Regions from separate parts of the Streptomyces sp. NPDC002054 genome, predicted to be linked through region 1. Evidence: riboswitches for the same ligand, from Rfam matches in the RefSeq annotation. Region 1 holds a riboswitch; the other holds the start of a gene.
The links. A riboswitch is a leader RNA that binds a small molecule or an ion and turns the genes downstream of it on or off. The one in region 1 is predicted to bind guanidine.
Positions count from the first base shown of each region.

Region 2: it holds a riboswitch for guanidine, as region 1 does, so the genes downstream of both, ABT123_RS14040 (DMT family transporter) here and ABT123_RS25815 (Ohr family peroxiredoxin) in region 1, are expected to answer to the same signal.

Region 1 covers NZ_JBEOXT010000030.1:72,682-80,960, reverse strand. Annotated here, with positions in the region: gene ABT123_RS25820 (aminotransferase class I/II-fold pyridoxal phosphate-dependent enzyme) at 1-1,231, shown strand, start outside; guanidine-III (ykkC-III) riboswitch at 1,282-1,345, shown strand; gene ABT123_RS25815 (Ohr family peroxiredoxin) at 1,426-1,869, shown strand; gene ABT123_RS25810 (hypothetical protein) at 1,866-2,285, shown strand; gene ABT123_RS25805 (endonuclease/exonuclease/phosphatase family protein) at 2,376-3,302, shown strand; gene ABT123_RS25800 (tetratricopeptide repeat protein) at 3,335-5,758, opposite strand; gene ABT123_RS25795 (hypothetical protein) at 5,874-6,365, opposite strand; gene ABT123_RS25790 (MFS transporter) at 6,591-8,045, shown strand; gene ABT123_RS25785 (hypothetical protein) at 8,071-8,279, opposite strand, start outside.
Region 2 covers NZ_JBEOXT010000012.1:193,019-201,297, reverse strand. Annotated here, with positions in the region: gene ABT123_RS14095 (PTS transporter subunit EIIC) at 1-457, opposite strand, end outside; gene ABT123_RS14090 (PTS sugar transporter subunit IIB) at 641-910, shown strand; gene rph (ribonuclease PH) at 1,009-1,734, shown strand; gene ABT123_RS14080 (hypothetical protein) at 1,880-2,263, shown strand; gene rdgB (RdgB/HAM1 family non-canonical purine NTP pyrophosphatase) at 2,295-2,897, shown strand; tRNA gene ABT123_RS14070 (tRNA-Leu) at 2,953-3,027, opposite strand; gene ABT123_RS14065 (HNH endonuclease) at 3,079-3,570, opposite strand; gene ABT123_RS14060 (HNH endonuclease signature motif containing protein) at 3,567-4,097, opposite strand; gene bcp (thioredoxin-dependent thiol peroxidase) at 4,267-4,734, opposite strand; gene ABT123_RS14050 (DUF3618 domain-containing protein) at 4,810-5,160, shown strand; gene ABT123_RS14045 (GroES family chaperonin) at 5,184-5,525, shown strand; guanidine-III (ykkC-III) riboswitch at 5,598-5,662, shown strand; gene ABT123_RS14040 (DMT family transporter) at 5,694-6,014, shown strand; gene ABT123_RS14035 (transglycosylase domain-containing protein) at 6,008-8,279, opposite strand, start outside.

The DNA of each region.
Region 1 (8,279 bases):
CGAGGCCTGGGGCGCCCGGCGCACCTGGTTCCTCACCAACGGCGCCTCCCAGGGCAACCAGATCGCCTCTCTCGTGGCCCCGGCGCTCGGCGACACCCTCGTCGTTCAGCGCAGTGTGCACTCCAGCGTGATCGACGGACTTGTCCTCTCCGGCCTCAAGGCGGCATTCGTCCAGCCCTCGCTCGACGCGGAGCAGGGCATCGCACACGGCGTGACGGCCGCCGACCTCGCGGAGGCCCTCGCCCGGCATCCCGGTGCCGCGGCTGCGTACGTCGTCTCCCCGAGCTACTTCGGTGCGGTGGCCGACATCCGCGCGCTCGCCGATGTGGCCCATGCCGCCGGGGTGCCCCTGATCGTGGACGAAGCCTGGGGTTCGCACTTCGGCTTCCACCCCACGCTGCCCGCCGGCGCCCTGTCCCAGGGCGCGGACCTCGTGACCTCCAGTACGCACAAACTCGCCGGCAGCCTCACCCAGTCCGCCATGCTGCACCTGGGCCACGGCCCGTTCGCCGACAGGCTGGAGCCGCTGGTGGATCGGGCGTTCCGGCTCGTCCAGTCCACCAGCGCGAGCGCGCTGCTGATGGCCTCGCTCGACCTCGCACGGATGGCCCTGGTGGCCGGGCGGGATGCCGTCGGGGGTTCCGTCGAGACCGCCGACAAGATGCGGGGGAGGATCCGCGCGCTCGGCCGCTTCGCCGTCGTCAGCGACACCTTCGACCGCTTCCCCGACATCGTGGCGGCCGACCCCCTGCGGATCGCCATCGACACCCGCGCCGGGGGGATCGCCGGGCACGAGGCCCGGCGGCGGCTGCACCGGGACCATCAGGTCATGGTCGAGGTCGCCACCGATTCGGCGGTGGTCGCGGTGGTCGGAGCCGGTGCGGCACCGGACTGCGACCGGTTCATCGAGGCGCTACACACCCTGCCGTCGCCGGCCGACGGCGGTTCCGGAGGTCCGGTACGGCTGTCCCTGCCGCAACCCGGGCCCGCGCGGCTGACCGCACGCGAGGCGTTTCTGAGCCCTGCCCGGGTGCTGCCCGCGGCAGCGGCGGTCGGGCGGATCTCCGCGGACACGCTGGCCGCGTACCCGCCCGGTATCCCCAACATCCTGCCGGGCGAGGTCATCACCGCCGAGACGGTCCGCTTTCTCCAGCACACCGCGACCGCACCGAACGGCCATGTCCGCGGTGCGCTCGACCCGGGAGTCACCCGGCTGCGCGTCGTTGCCTGAAGCCCCGCATCCGGCCCGGGGGGCAGGGGCGGGGCCGGTGCTACAGTGGCCGCGGCCGGGCTGTCCCGGCCCCGGACGAGATGCGCCGTACCCGGTTACGCACGACGACGCGCACGAACCTCTCGATCGAGAGGTTTCGTAGCGGTCTGCACCATCCCGGCAGGCCGTGTCGCCGAGCGGATGGACCCGTACACATGACCGTGCAACTGACCCGGACCCTCTACACCACCGCCGCACACGCCAGCGGAGGCCGGACGGGCACGGTGGCCACGGACGACGGCCGCCTGAATCTCGAACTGGCCCCGCCGCGCAAGAAGACGCCGACGGCCACCAACCCCGAGCAACTGTTCGCCGCGGGCTACGCCGCATGCTTCACCTCCGCCCTCGCCGAGGTGGCCGACGAGTTCGGGGTCGACACGGCCGCCGCCCAGGTCACCTGCCAGGTCCAACTCGGCACCACGGACACGCCGGCGGGCTACGGCCTGGCCGTGACACTCACGGTTGCCGTCCCCGGCCGGACTGCCGCCGAACTGGAGCCGCTGCTACACCGGGCAGACGCCACATGCCCCTACTCCCAGGCGGTCCGGGGCAACATCCCCCTGACGCTGGTGGCTATCGACGGAACCACGGCGCAGTGACGAAACCGCGCACGGGGATAGCCCCTCCGGCCCGCGGCGCATGGCTGCGGCGCGGGATCAGCCGCAATGGTGGCCCGCTGCTGGAGGAGCAAGAGGCCATCTGGCTGCAGGCGGGCCATCACTATGCGGACAGCCGGGGCTTCGCGGGCACCACCTCCTTCGACGGCCATGAGGTCCGCTTCCACCACGTGGTCGGTGAGCCCGGCGAGGACGTGGGCTGCCTGCGCCGGGACGGCGAGAACCTGGTCGAATCGGGTGCGAACCCCGACGGCTCCACCTTCCTGGAGATCTGGATGCCGATGCCGGACGCCTCCGGCCAGACCGGCTCCTGGACCGCCGCCGGATGCCAGGTCGTACGAGTCGGTCCGCACCTGGTGTACGTGGACGCCGAAACGAGCGCGTACCTGCGGATGTAGCCCGGCTGGTTGAGCCGCACCGCGCAGGGCGGGCACCCGGCACCGGGCGGATCACGGGTGGCAGAGGCGCCCGCGGGAAGCATCACGGGTGTGCGCCGAACCCCTGCCACCCTGGCCGTCCTGCCCGCCCTCGCCGTCCTCGCCACCGCGTTCTCCGCCCTCGTCCTGCCCGGGCCACCCGCCGCCGCAGCCCCTGCCACCGAAGCTCCCACCGCTGCCGGAACGGTCCAGCTGACCAGCTACAACATCTGCGGCAACATGTGCTCCCGCCCTCCGTACGACCCGGCGCGCCGCATCGCGGCCGTGGCCGCCGAGGCCGATCCCGGAGGCTGGGGTGCCGACCAGCTGTTCCTCCAGGAGGTGTGCGAACACCAGTACCGCGCCCTCCTCGACCGGCTGGGCCCGCTCGGCTACGCCGGGTTCCACTCCGCCACCCTTCCGGCCGGGAACCCGGCCATCTGCGAGGGCCACGCGTACGGGAACGCCGTTCTCGTACGCGGTCCGGTCTCGGCGACGGCCGCACTCGACCTGACGGTAGGGGGCGAACGCGAGCCCATCACGGTGCCCTGCGCCCTGACTTCCCTGGCGGACCGGCCCACCTGGTCCTGCTCGGTACACCTCTACTGGGACGACGGCACCCTCGCGGTGCCGGAAGCGGACCGGCTGGCGGCGCAGGCCCGCCAGTGGCTGGACGACGGATTCACGGTCGTCCTGGGCGGGGACTTCAATCACTCCCCACGCACCGCCACGCTGTCGCGCTTCTACCGACCGGAGCGGGGGGACGGCGCCGACGGGTCCTTCATCGAGGCCGACGAGAGCGACCCGGAGTTCTTCGACCCCGCCGTCTGCCCACCCGCCGTGTCGGCATGCCGGTCGGGCGAGGCGACCTTCGGCGCGAAGAAGCTCGACTACGTCTTCCTCAGCGCCCCGCACTTTCGAGCGGTGAGCGCCGACGCCTTCCCCCTCGACACGGCGGTCTCGGACCACAACCTGCTGCGCGTCTCGGCCACCACCTGACGGGGCCACCACGGCCAGGCCGACGCGAATGGTCAAGTTCTGAGTCTGGCAGCCTCCGCATGGGCCGCGGCAGCCTGTTCGCCGACCGTGGCGGACTCCTCCTGTCGTCCTACGGCAGACAACCGGTCGCCGAGAGCCTGCAACGAGACGGCGAGCTGGTACTGGAAGGCGACGGGGTTGCTCTTGGCCAGTCGGCGGTTGATCGCCACTGCCTCCTCGGCGGGTTCCAGGGCGTCTTCAGGCCGGCCCAGGCGGGCCAGGTGGTTGCTGAGGTTGCCCAGTTGCCGCGCCAGGCCTGGGAGATGTGCGTGCGGGTCGTCCTCGGCCAGCAACCGGTACATGCCGGCGGACGCCTTGGTCGGGGGCAGCGCCTCCTCCTGTCGGCCCATGCCGAGGAGGCAGGTGCCCAGGTTGCCCATGGCCTGCGCCGCCGAGGAGAGGTACTCGAGACCGTTGCTCCGGGCCAGCAATTCGACGAACAGTTCAACAGCTTCCGCGGTGGCGTCCAGGGTCTCCTCTCGTCGGCCGGTGGCCCACAGCCAGGTGCCGAGGTTGAGCAGAGAGTTCGCCAGGCCGGGCACGTACCCCGGGTTGGCCTCGGCCAGCCGTCGGTTGGCCGACACTGACTCCCTGGCCGCTGCCAGGCCTTCTTCCCGTCGGCCCTGGTCGAACAGGAAGAGGCCCAGGTTGTGCAGCGAGCCCGCCAGGTTGGGCAGGTAGGCGGCGTCGGCCTCGGCCAGCCCCCGGTACAAGCGGGCGGCCTCCTCGCCGGCGGCCAACGCTTCGCCATAGTGGCCTGCGGCACCGCGGCGATTGCTCAGCCTCGTGTACAGCCGCGCGCGTCGGGCGGAATCGGTGGTGCCGGTCAGGTGATGAGCGGCCAAGCGCTCGGCCACCGCCAGGATCCCGATGTCGAGGTCGACATGGCGCCCGTCTGGCATGACCTCCCAGACGGCCTCGAGTACGTGCAGGAGGTCACCGTCGAGGGCGTCCTGGGACATCCCCGGGACGGGTGGGCTTGTCGAACCGATCTGTGCCAGTGTGGTCAGTGCGGCCGACCCCGCCTCCAGGACGAGTCGCGGATCGGACAGCACCACCGGGTACAGGTGTCCCCGGCCGACATGGGGCCAGCGGGCCGCGGCGGCGGCGAGGAACGAGACCGCCCGGCGGACCCACCTCGGCACGGTCCCGTCGTGGCTGCGATGGAGCAGGACGGGAGTGCTCACGCTCGCCCATTCGTCCGACGGATACCCGGTGATCCGACTTCCCGGCAGCATGAGCGCGAGGAAGTCCTCGGCCAGTCGGTCGGGTAACAGAGGCGCCAGTGCGTGGGTCCGGCCGGGGTCGGTGGGCGGGTAGCAGAGGGTGTGGTCGGCGAGGATCTGCTCGGCAGGAAGCCCGGGCAGGAGCCTTTCGAGGATGGAGCGGGCGGTCTCCCGGTCGGTGGCCCCGGTGAGGCTCGCCGTGAACACCGCTCGCGCCATCACCGTGTCGGGTGTGCGGAAATCGAGGCCGCCGCCGGTGTTCTCGTAGAGCTGCCGCCAGTGCTCGTGCTCTCGGTCCAACAGGTAGAGGGTGAGGCCGACCATGTCGGCGGGCGGGCGACGCCCGTATGCTGCAGCGTCCACGGTGACCAGTGCGGCCATGTGCACCGCCAGTGTCAGCGCGAACTCCGGGTGGCCCAGTTGTTCCGGGGGTGCGATCGCTCCAGGGTCGGATATCCGAGGGTAGTGGCGGGCGAAGCAGTCTCGCGCGGCGGTGAACATCCGGTTGCGGCTGTGGCCGTCATCAGGAAGCGGCGGCACCTGCTGGTCGGAGGTGTCGATGGGCACGCGGAGCCGGTTGAGCCTGCCGCGCAGGGCCGGCCAGCCGATGGCCGACCGGCCGATAAGCAGGATGCGCGCCCGCACCGGTTGGTGCAGCAGCCGGTTCTGGAACAGCCAGCTCAAATCCGACAAGGGCCATCGGTCTGCGTAGTCGACCAGCAGCAGCACTCCCTCATGCCCGCCCAGGCGGAGGTCCTGGCTGCCTTCCGCGGGAGGGTGGGTTTCGGTACTGTGCACGGCGTCCACGACCCTCCACCCGGCGGACTGCGACATGGCGGCGAGCCGGGCCGCCAGGCGGGTCTTGCCCTGGCCGCCCTCGCCATGCAGCCATCGCACCGCCAGCCGTGCACCGGAGTCCCGCCAGGTGGTCAGCGCGTCGAGTTCGGCGTGGCGTCCGGTGAAGTCGACCACCTCGGCGCGCGCGTCGAGCATCCGGCTGGGCTGGGCTCGCAGCCACTGCGCGTCCGATCCGGTTACTCGGCGGTGCTCGAACAACAGGTACACGGGGGTGCCGTCGCCGAAGACGTGTATGTCCGCACCGACTGCGCCGTAGGCGTGCCCGCCCTGTGCATGCACCACCTGTTGGACCGCGCTCGGCAGGTGCGGACTGCCGCCGCCCGCCGCGGTCACCGGGACACGCCCTGTCCGTTGCGGCCGTGTTCTGGTGCTACCGGTGCCTGCACCCGCCCCACGATTTCCGCGTTGACCTCGCCGCCTGTGGGCGACTCCATCCCCCACTCCGACATCAGCCTTCATCGCCCTCTGGCTTCGCCTCGCCGACGCTTGGAGCGTCCGGGCGGCGAGCCGGAGCTTCAGCGGAAGGCGTGGGGTGGTGATGGTGAACGATCACGCTGCCGTGCAGTGCACCGTAGGCGCTCGCGTGATCGGAGGCGGTGACGTTCTGGACCGATGATCGCTCCGGGCCGGGAAGCGCGGCTCGAGTTCGGGCGACCAGGGCCCGGAGCTCCTCCGCCGCCTCGGGGTGTCGACGCAGTAGGTCCTCCAACTCGCCCTGCCACAACGGAATGATGCGCTCTCGCGCCGCATTCACGTCATCGGCCCTCTCGATGCGGGCCGCGGTGGACACCAACTGACCCTCGATCACATCCTGCTCGACGGCGCCACCGCGATGGAACAACCGCACAGCTGCCTCGCGTGTGCTCTCCCAGGCCGTGGTTGCCATGGATGCGACCAAGGCGGTCGCACCGGCCATGGCGAGTGTCGTGATCGGCTCCATAAGTCCCCCGGCCCGGTGAAAGATCAAGAGCTGTGCTGAAATTTGTTCGACTTCCCCTGCACCTTTCCTTCCACGGGCACCACAGAAATACGCCTGGATCCGCTTGTGTGGGTCGTTGACGGGATGGGTGAGGGCGAGCCGTATAGGGTTTTGGCAACCGTCCTTCTCGGCGCGGCCTGCCTGCCAAACCCGCCTGCCCGCCTCAGGAGTGCTGCCGTGCCGCCCATGGAGACACCGCCGGCATCCGGCAGCCTCGGTTGGAACCGTGGGACAGCGGTGCTGGTGCTCCTGTCGTTCGCCATGCTGATCGTTTCGCTCGACCAGTACATCGTGGTCGTGGCACTCCCTGACATCGCACGCGACCTCGGCTATTCCGCGCAGACGCTCCAGGCGGTCATCAGCGTCTATGCCGTAGCCTCGGCCGGCTTCCTTCTGTTCGGCGGGCGCGCCGCCGACCTGCTCGGGCGGCGCCGCATCCTGGCCACCGGCCTCGCGCTCTATGCCTGGGCATCGCTCGCGGGAGGACTCGCGACCAGCCCCGGCGTGCTCCTCGCGGCCCGCGCATTCCAAGGTCTCGGCGGAGCCCTCGTCTTCCCCACCACCCTGGCACTTGTCAACACCACCTTCACCGAAGGCCGCGCCCGCAACCGCGCATTGGGGATCTGGGGAGGGGCAGGCGCGGCAGGGCTCGTCATCGGTGTGCTGCTCGGCGGGGTTCTGACGCAGGCGTTCGGCTGGGAAGCGGTCTTCCTCGTCAACGTCGTCCTGGCCGTCCCTGCGCTGCTGCTGGCCTTCGTAGTGATCCCCTGGGACGGGGAGCGCGAGAAGGGCCGTACGTTCGACCTACCCGGTGCGCTCAGCATCTCTCTCGGCGTCACACTCATCGTGTTCTCCCTCGTGCAAGGCCCCGGACTGGGCTGGCTTTCGCCGGGCATCCTGGTCAGCGCAGCGGCAGGCCTGCTGCTGATCGGAGCTTTCGTCATCATCGAGCGGCGCAGCGACGACCCGCTGATGCCGCCCCGGCTGCTCTCCAACCCCAACCTGATCACCGGCGCTGTCATCGCCTTCATGTTCATGGCGACCTTCGGCTCCGTGCTCTACTTCCTGTCCCTCTACTTCCAGGAGGTCCTGGGCTACGACGCTTTGCAGACCGGCGCCGGCTTCGTCATCCCCACGGCGCTGGTGGTGGCCGGTTCGACCACCGCAGGCCCGCTCGTGACGCGGTTCGGTCTCAGGCGCACGTTGTCCGCAGCCCTCGCCGTCGGCGCGGTCGGTGCGGTCGCACTCGGCCTCGCGATCTCGCCGAACGGCACATACATTGGGCTCGTCCCCGGCCTCGTGGCGCTCAGCATCGGCGACGGGGTGGTCTTCACCACCATGTTCATCGCCGCCGCCACCGGAGTCTCCGACCGGCAACAAGGCATCGCCTCCGGCATTGCCTCCACCGCCTCAGGGGTGGGCGCAGCGGTCGGCCTCGCCGTCCTCGTACTGGTGGCGAATGCCGGCCTCGGTGGTCTCTCCGGTGAACAACTCCGAATCGCCACCGCCGAGGGGATCAGCACCACGCTCTTCGTCGTGGCGGGCGGGATCGGCCTGACCTTTCTCGTCGCCTTGAGCCGGTGCCCGACACCGACCGGACCGGTACCCGCTCCCGTGCCGTACCAGACCCGACGCTGCTGACAGCGTCCGGGACCTGGGTGACCGCTCAGGAGTGGCCATGGGGCGGCGCGCCGGGGGTGGGAGGGGGCGGGGCGTGGGCGGTGCCGGATTCGATGGTGCCGCCGAGGCGATCGCGCAGGCCCGGGAGTGCGGACTCCGGGTGGGCGGTGACCACCCAGCGCTCCCCCACCAGATAGGTGCCGCCGTACGCGCGGGCTTCCGTCAGCCATGCCTGCCGGCCGTCGGGCCGTGCGA
Region 2 (8,279 bases), on a different contig from region 1:
TGCCGCCGAACACCCCCGGGTTCTGGTACGTGAACCCGGTGAAGGTGTCGGTCGGTGTCAGGCAGCCGCCCCCGACCTCCCTCGTCAGCGGCGGACAGGGGTCCGGGAAGGCGTGCAGCACCCCCCGGTAGACGAGGAAGCCGGCCGTGGCGGCCAGTGCCGTGGAACCGTCCGCCTTCTTCGCCATGCCGATGGCGACACCGATGCAGAACAGCAGGGGCAGGCCGAGGTCCGGGTCCAGCAGGGCTTCGCCCGCACCCTTCATCACGTTGGCCACGACGGTCCAGTCCAGGCCTTCCGCGCCGAACACATCGGGCTGTCCCAGCCGGGTGATGATGCCCGCCGCGGGCAGGACGGCAATGGGCAGCTGCAGACTGCGCCCCATCTTCTGGAGCCCCTGGAACAAGCCGTTCCACCACTGCTGCCGTGGCGCTGCGGCGGCGCTGCTCGCGCTCATCTCCGTCCTCCCTGACCGGCCCGTTTTGGCAGTTGGGCCACACTGGTGTAGACCAGTTGTGATGCCGTCGCAGATCACCGCCCGGCGGGCGGGTGGCTGTTGATCGTCATCATTCGGCAGCCGGCGGACGCGCGCTCGCGAAGTTGGGCCAACCGTGGGCTACCGTGACAAAGCGGACCAGTTGTGCGGACCCCGTACTCAGGCACTCAGGGAGAACACATGGCCACCAAGGCTGAGAAGATCGTCGCCGGGCTCGGCGGTATCGAGAACATCGAAGAGGTCGAGGGCTGCATCACCCGCCTCCGCACCGAGGTCGTCAACCCCGAGCTCGTCGACGAGGCCGCCCTGAAGGCCGCCGGCGCCCACGGCGTCGTCAAGATGGGCACCGCGATCCAGGTCGTCATCGGCACCGACGCCGACCCGATCGCCGGTGAGATCGAAGACATGATGTGAGCTGAGCCCCCGGCTCACCCCGCACGCGCGACCAGACCCCGTCCGGGACGATCCGGACGGGGTCTTCGCGTGCACCCGCGCAGGCTAGGCTCGGAGCCATGTCTCGCATTGACGGCCGTACGCCCGAACAGCTCCGCCCGGTCACCATCGAACGCGGATGGAGCAAGCACGCAGAGGGCTCCGTCCTCATCTCCTTCGGTGACACCAAGGTCTTCTGCACCGCCTCCTTCACCGAAGGCGTCCCGCGCTGGCGCAAGGGCAGCGGCGAAGGCTGGGTCACCAGCGAATACTCGATGCTGCCCCGCTCCACCAACACCCGCGGCGACCGCGAATCCGTACGCGGCAAGATCGGCGGACGCACCCACGAGATCTCCCGGCTCATCGGGCGCTCCCTGCGTGCCGTCATCGACTACAAGGCACTCGGCGAGAACACCATCGTCCTGGACTGCGACGTCCTCCAGGCCGACGGCGGCACCCGCACCGCCGCCATCACCGGCGCCTACGTCGCCCTCGCCGACGCCGTCGCCTGGGGCCAGTCCAAGAAGCTGATCAAGGCCGGCCGCAAGCCGCTCACCGGCACCGTCGCCGCCGTCAGCGTCGGCATCGTCGACGGCGTCCCGCTCCTCGACCTCTGCTACGAGGAGGACGTCCGCGCCGAGACCGACATGAACGTGGTCTGCACCGGCGACGGCCGCTTCGTCGAGGTCCAGGGCACCGCCGAGGGCGAGCCCTTCGACCGCAAGGAACTCAACGCCCTCCTGGACCTCGCGGCCGGCGGCTGCGCGGACCTGGAGGCCATCCAGCTGCACGCACTGGAAGGCTGATCGCCCCCCGCGGCAACCATGAACCCCGCCGCGGGCGTCCTACCTGGCACGGGTGCACGGTGTTGAAGCCGTGCACCCGTCCACATATTTACGTACTTACTTGCCTGTATATCCGCGTATCCGTACTCGAGGGGGAGCCGTCCCGATGCAGAAGAAGCACCGCGCAGCAGCCATGGCCCTGGCCGCCGTCCTGACCGTCCCCGCGCTCTCCGCCTGCGACGCGATCTCCACCGCCCTGGACTGCGCGAACACCGCCGTTGCCGTCGCGGACGCCGCCAACGACCTCCAGCAGGCCGTCTCCAACGCGGGCAACAGCCCGGAGGACGCGAAGAACGCCCTCAACCAGATAGAGGAAAGCCTCAAGAAGGTCGGCGAGCAGAGCGACAACGCGGACCTGAAGAAGGCCATGGACTCGATGAACACGGCCGTCAAGAACGTCCGCACCGCCATCGAACAGGGCGACGCCACCCCGGACATCAAGCCCGTCGCGGATGCCGCCGCCGAGCTCTCCAAGGTCTGCACCCCCTGACCCCGGCCTCGACCCTGGATAATCGGTGACCATGACCCGCCTGATCCTCGCGACCCGCAACGCGGGCAAAGTCACCGAGCTCCGCGCCATCCTGTCCGACGCCGGCCTGCCGCACGAGCTGGTCGGCGCGGACGCCTACCCCGAGATCCCGGACGTCAAGGAAACCGGCGTCACCTTCGCGGAGAACGCCCTGCTGAAGGCGCACGCCCTCGCCCAGGCCACCGGCCTGCCGGCCGTCGCCGACGACTCCGGGCTCTGCGTGGACGTCCTGAACGGCGCCCCCGGCATCTTCTCGGCCCGCTGGGCCGGCCGCCACGGCGACGACGCCGCGAACCTGTCGCTGCTGCTGGCCCAGCTCTCCGACATCGAGACCCCCCACCGCGGCGCCCACTTCGCCTGCGCCGCAGCCCTCGCCCTCCCGGACGGCACGGAACGCGTGGTCGAGGGCCGCCTCCTGGGCACCCTCCGCCACACCCCGGCGGGCTCGGGCGGCTTCGGGTACGACCCGATCCTCCAGCCGGAGGGGGAGGCGCGGACGTGCGCGGAAATGTCGGCGGCGGAGAAGAATGCGATCTCCCACCGCGGCAAGGCCTTCCGCGCCCTGGTCCCGGTGGTCCGGGAGCTCCTCGGCTGAGGCCCCGTACACGAAGGCCGGTCACACTCTCATCGAGCGTGACCGGCCTTCAATGTGGGCCCGGTGGGACTCGAACCCACGACACACCGGACCTAAACCGGCGCCCTCTGGCCAGCTGGGGTACGGGCCCAATGCTGCCCGCCTACTGTAACGGTCGTGGGGAGGAGGTGGCACGAAGACCTCAACCCTGGCGCTGACGGGTGCCGCCACGGCACCAGGTGCTCGTGGTTGCATGGCAGTTGGGGCACAGTAGTCGGAGGTTTTCCCGACGGTCGTCGCTCCAGTCACCGTTGACGTGGTCGATCTCCAGGGTCATGGAGCGTCCGCACCACTCGGGCGGGGTCCCGCACCGGTCGCAGCGCTCGGGCACGCCGATCGCACGCAGCGCCCGGCGCAGCGTCTTTGTGCTGGTTCGCCGCTGCCTGTCGTGGTGGATGAGCACCTCGTCCGGCGTCTTGGCGGTGGGCGACGGCTTGCCGCGCTGGTGGGCTTGGCCCAGGAAGTGAGCGGTGCTGATCCCCTCGTCCGTGACCCATCTCCGTAGGTACGCGCGCTGGTGGTGATTGTCCGGCCGCCTGAGGCGCCGAAGCGCCTCCGCGAAGGAACTCGACGTGTCCACCGCGCGCCGGAGTTCCGCTGCCGTCGGCCGGGGGAGCCGTTTGGCGGTGGTCATCGCCGGCCCTTGCCCCGGCCTCGGTAGGTGTCCGTCGTCGAGTGGCAGTTGGGGCAGAGGAACCGCAGGTTCTCCCGCCGGTTGTTGCGCCAGTCGCCGTCGATGTGGTCCACCTCCAAGGGGGGCGGATCGCCCTGCCAGACCGCCTCGATGCCGCAGAAGGCGCAGCACTCTTTGGTCCCGACCTCCAGGAGGGCGCGCCTCAGTCGGGAGTTCGGCGTCCTCGCGGCTTGCGGGGAACGGTCGTCGCGGAGGATCTCCTCGGGGGCGCGGCGACGGCCGTTGTTCCGCGTCCGCTCCGTCCGGGTCGGTCCGGTGAAGTGGCTGGTGTCGATCCCGAACGCCTTCACCTTGCGGCTGATGTGGGCGTGATGGCCGCCCACGGCGTCCAAGCCGAGGTGGTGCAGCACCTCGTACATGTTGCGGGAGCCGGCCACGGCCTCTTCGAGGATCTCCTTCGTCCACTTCACCCCCTCCCGTTCGAAGTGGGAGGTAACGACCCCGAGCTTCCGCATGCGGTCATGCACGTATCGCCTCCGCGACCCGCCCCGCGGGTCCACCCCCAGCCTCTCCAGCGCCTCGCTCAGCGTCCGCGACGACCCCGCCGCCTCTGCGAGCCGTTCTCGTGTGTCGTCCGATACGGAACGGCCCGCACCGGTTCGGTGCGGGCCGTTCCATGGGAAGGCGGGGCCGGGGTCAGATGCCCAGGTCCTTGATGATCTTGGCTACGTGGCCCGTCGCCTTGACGTTGTACAGCGCGCGCTCGACCTTGCCCTCCTCGTCCACGATCACCGTGGAGCGGATGACACCCGTCACCGTCTTGCCGTACAGCTTCTTCTCGCCGTACGCGCCGTACGCCTCCAGGACCTCCTTCTCCGGGTCGCCGACCAGCGTGACCTTCAGGTGCTCCTTCTCGCGGAACTTCGCCAGCTTCTCCGACTTGTCCGGGGAGACACCGATCACGTCGTAGCCAGCCGTCGCCAGCACCTCCAGGTTGTCCGTGAAGTCGCAGGCCTGCTTCGTGCAGCCCGGAGTCAGCGCGGCCGGGTAGAAGTAGACGATCACCTTGCGGCCGAGGTGGTCGGCGAGCGAGATCTCGTTGCCGTCCGCGTCGGGCAGGGTGAAGGCCGGGGCGGGGTCGCCGGGCTGGAGTCGCTCGCTCATGTTCACAGTCTCCTCGGGAGGGGATCAGTACCCGACGAGACTAAGCTGACAGACTGTCCATGAAGGACCAGGACCATGCCCACAGACGACCACGGAGGCAGCGCGGTGTCGGACGTCAGGACCCCAGCGCAGATCGAGGCGGACATCGTCCGCCGGCGCGAGCAGCTCGCCGAGACGCTCGACGAGATCGGCGTGCGCGTGCACCCGAAGACGATCATCGGGGATGCCAAGGCCAAGGTCGCCTCGCATGTGGACCATGCCGCCGGCCGGGCCCTCGGCACCGTGAACCGCCTGGTCGCGGAGGTCAAGGGCGGGCTGCGCACCGAAACCGGCGAGCCGCGGCTCGAGCGGATCGTGCCGGTTGCCCTGCTCGCCGTCGGGGTGGTCGGGCTGCTGGCGGTGTCGGCCCGCCGCAAGCGCGGCTGATCCGGGCGGGTAGGTTCACAGACGTGAGCGAGAACCACAACCACGACAAGCTGCCCATCCGCATGCTGCACGACCGGGTGCTCGTGCGGTCCGATTCGCCCGAGGGTGAGCGCCGCTCCGGCGGTGGCATCCTCATTCCGGCCACGGCCGCGGTGGGCAAGCGGCTGGCCTGGGCCGCGGTGGTTGCGGTCGGGCAGAACGTCCGGACCGTGGAGCCCGGTGACCGGGTGCTCTACGACCCCGAGGACCGGGCCGAGGTCGAGGTGCGGGGCGCGACGTACGTCCTCATGCGCGAGCGGGACCTGCACGCGGTGGCCGCGGAGCGGCTGGAGGGGTCCGAGGACTCCACCGGGCTGTACCTGTAGCCCGGCCTGGGCCCGACCTGACAGATGTCCGAAAAGGGCTGGTGATGACCGTCACCAGCCCTTTTGCCTGTTCTTTGCTACGGTGGGGGAGAACCCGACGAGACGCGCCGTACCGGGTCAGGACAAGACGACGCAGCCCGTACTGCTCCCGTCTCGGAGGTTCCTGTCATGGCCTGGGTTCTGCTGCTGCTCGCCGGTCTGATCGAAGTCGGCTGGTCGATCGGCATGAAGTTCACCGAGGGGTTCACCCGGCTCTGGCCGAGCGTGTTCACCGGTGCCGGCATCGTCGCGAGCATGGTGCTGCTGTCGATGGCCGCGAAGACCCTGCCGATCGGTACGGCGTACGGGGTCTGGGTCGGCATCGGCGCGGCCGGGGCGGCGATCCTGGGCATGGTGGTGCTCGGTGAGCCGGTGACCGCCGCGCGGATCTTCTTCATCAGTCTGCTGCTGGTCGCGGTGGTGGGGCTGAAGGCGACCTCGGGTCACTGATCTGCACCCGGATCCTCACCCGGATCCTCATCCGGTTGGGCCGGGCCCCCGGTGGTCGTCGTACCGCCCGGGGCCTGGCCTTCTTCCGTCTGGCCTTCTTCCGGCTGGCCCTCGTCCCTCGTGCCCTCGTCCGTCTGACCCCCGTTCGTCTGGCCGCCGTTGGCCGGGCTTCCGTTCAGCTGCCCGCCCCGGGGCTCGCCGATACCGGTCGTCGGGGCCGGAGCCGGCGGGCGGTCCGGGCGTGGTGGCCGGGCGTGCGGGGGTGGCGGGGGAAGGGGCCGGTCGGCGCCCGGCTGGAGTTCTAGGTCGAAGTCGACGGGGTCCGAGCCTTCCAGCGCCGCCTTCGTGTACGCCGCCCAGATCCGGGCCGGGTAGCCGCCCCCGCTGATCCGGGCCTCGCCGAGGGCCCCGTACAGGGATTGCAGGGTTCCGGTGTCCGGGTCCTGGCCCATCATCGCGACCACGGTCACCAGGTCCGGGGTGTAGGCGGCGAACCACGCCGAGCGGTCCAGCTCGCCGGTGCCGGTCTTGCCGGCGGCCGGGTGGCCGGCGGCCAGCGCGGCCGTGCCGGTGCCGTTGTCCACGACGCTGACCAGCATCGAGGTGGTCGTGTCGGCCGCCTCCCGGCTGATGGCCTGGTGCGGGTCCCGGTTCGGCAGTCCGATGTCGTCCCCGCCCTTGGTGATCTTCTCGACCAGGGTGTACGGGGTGTACCGGCCGTGGTCGGCCAGCGTCGCGTACGCCTGCGCCATGTCGAGGACGGATGCCTGCATGGTGCCCAGTGCCATGGCGGGGCCCGGGTCGAAGTTGGGGGTGTTCGCCGGGATGCCGAGGGCGATCGCGGTGTCCTTGACCTTGAGGGTGCCCACGTCCACGGCCATCTGCGCGAAGACGGCGTTGACGGAGAGGTCGGTGGCGGTGCTGACGGTGATGTCCCCGTAGGAGTCCTGTCCCTCGTTCTCGGGGGCGTAGTGGATCCTGCTGCCGGTGACGGGCCGTTTGTTGTCCCCGTTGTAGAGGGTGTTGGGGGTGATGGGCCGGCCGTCCTGGGTGCGGGAGTCGTTCTCCACGGCGGAGGCGAACACGAACGGCTTGAAGGCGGAGGCGACCTGGTAGTCGTGCCGGGTGGCGTTGTTGACGTACTGCCGGGTGTAGTCGATGCCGCCGTAGAGGGCGACCACCTTTCCGGTGGCGGGGTCGATGGACGCGCCGCCGGCCCGGACCAGCCGGTCCGCGGGCCGGGTCTGCGGCGCCAGTTTGCTCGTCAGTCTGTCGTCCACGGCGTCGACGAAGGCGGTCTGGCGGTGCTTGTCGATGGTGGTGGTGATCCGGTAGCCGCCCTCGGCGAGGGTGGTCTCGTCGAGGATCTTGTTGCCGGTGATGTGGTCCTTCACGGCTTCCACCAGGTAGCCGCGCTGCCCGGACAGGCCCGAGGCCGGCCGGGCCTGCTGCGGTTCGGGGAACCGGGCCGCCGCGCGTTCGGCCGGGGTCAGCCACTGTTGTTTGACCATGCCGTCGAGTACGTAGTTCCAGCGGGCCAGGGCCCGGCCGCGGCTCTGCGGGTGGGTGACCACGTCGAAGGCGGAGGGGGAGTTGAGGAGGGTGGCGAGGTAGGCGCCCTCGGCGGTGGTGAGTCTGCCGACGTCCTTGCCGTAGTACGCCTGGGCGGCGGCCTGGATCCCGTACGCGTTCCGGCCGAAGTAACTGGTGTTCAGGTACCCCTCGAGGATGTAGTCCTTCGATTTCTCGCGGCCGAGTTTGACGGCGATGAAGAACTCGTTGACCTTGCGGCTGATCGTCTGTTCCTGGCCCAGGTAGTAGTTCTTCACATACTGCTGGGTGATGGTCGATCCGGACTGTCTGCCTTTGCCGGTCGCCGTGTTCCAGGCGGCGCGGAGCATCGCCTTGGGGTCCACGGCCCGCTCGGAGTGGAAGTCCCGGTCCTCGGCGGCGAGTACGGCCTCCTGGACGGTCCGCGGGACCTGGGCGAGCGCCACGTTCTGGCGGTTGATCTCGCCGTCGCGGGCGAGGGGTGAACCGTCGGCGTAGAGGTAGACGTTGGACTGGGCGGTGGCGGCGGCATTGGCGGGCGGGATGTCGACCAGCCGGTAGCCGGCGATCAGGGCGCCGCCGAGGAGCAGGGCGAAGAGCAGGACCGCGCCCAGCAGCATGCGCCAGGTGGGGAACAGCCGGCGCCAGCCGGTCCGCTTCCGCTCCCTCTTCTTCTGCTGCCTTCTCTCCCGGTTGGTCTGTGGCCGGCCTGGG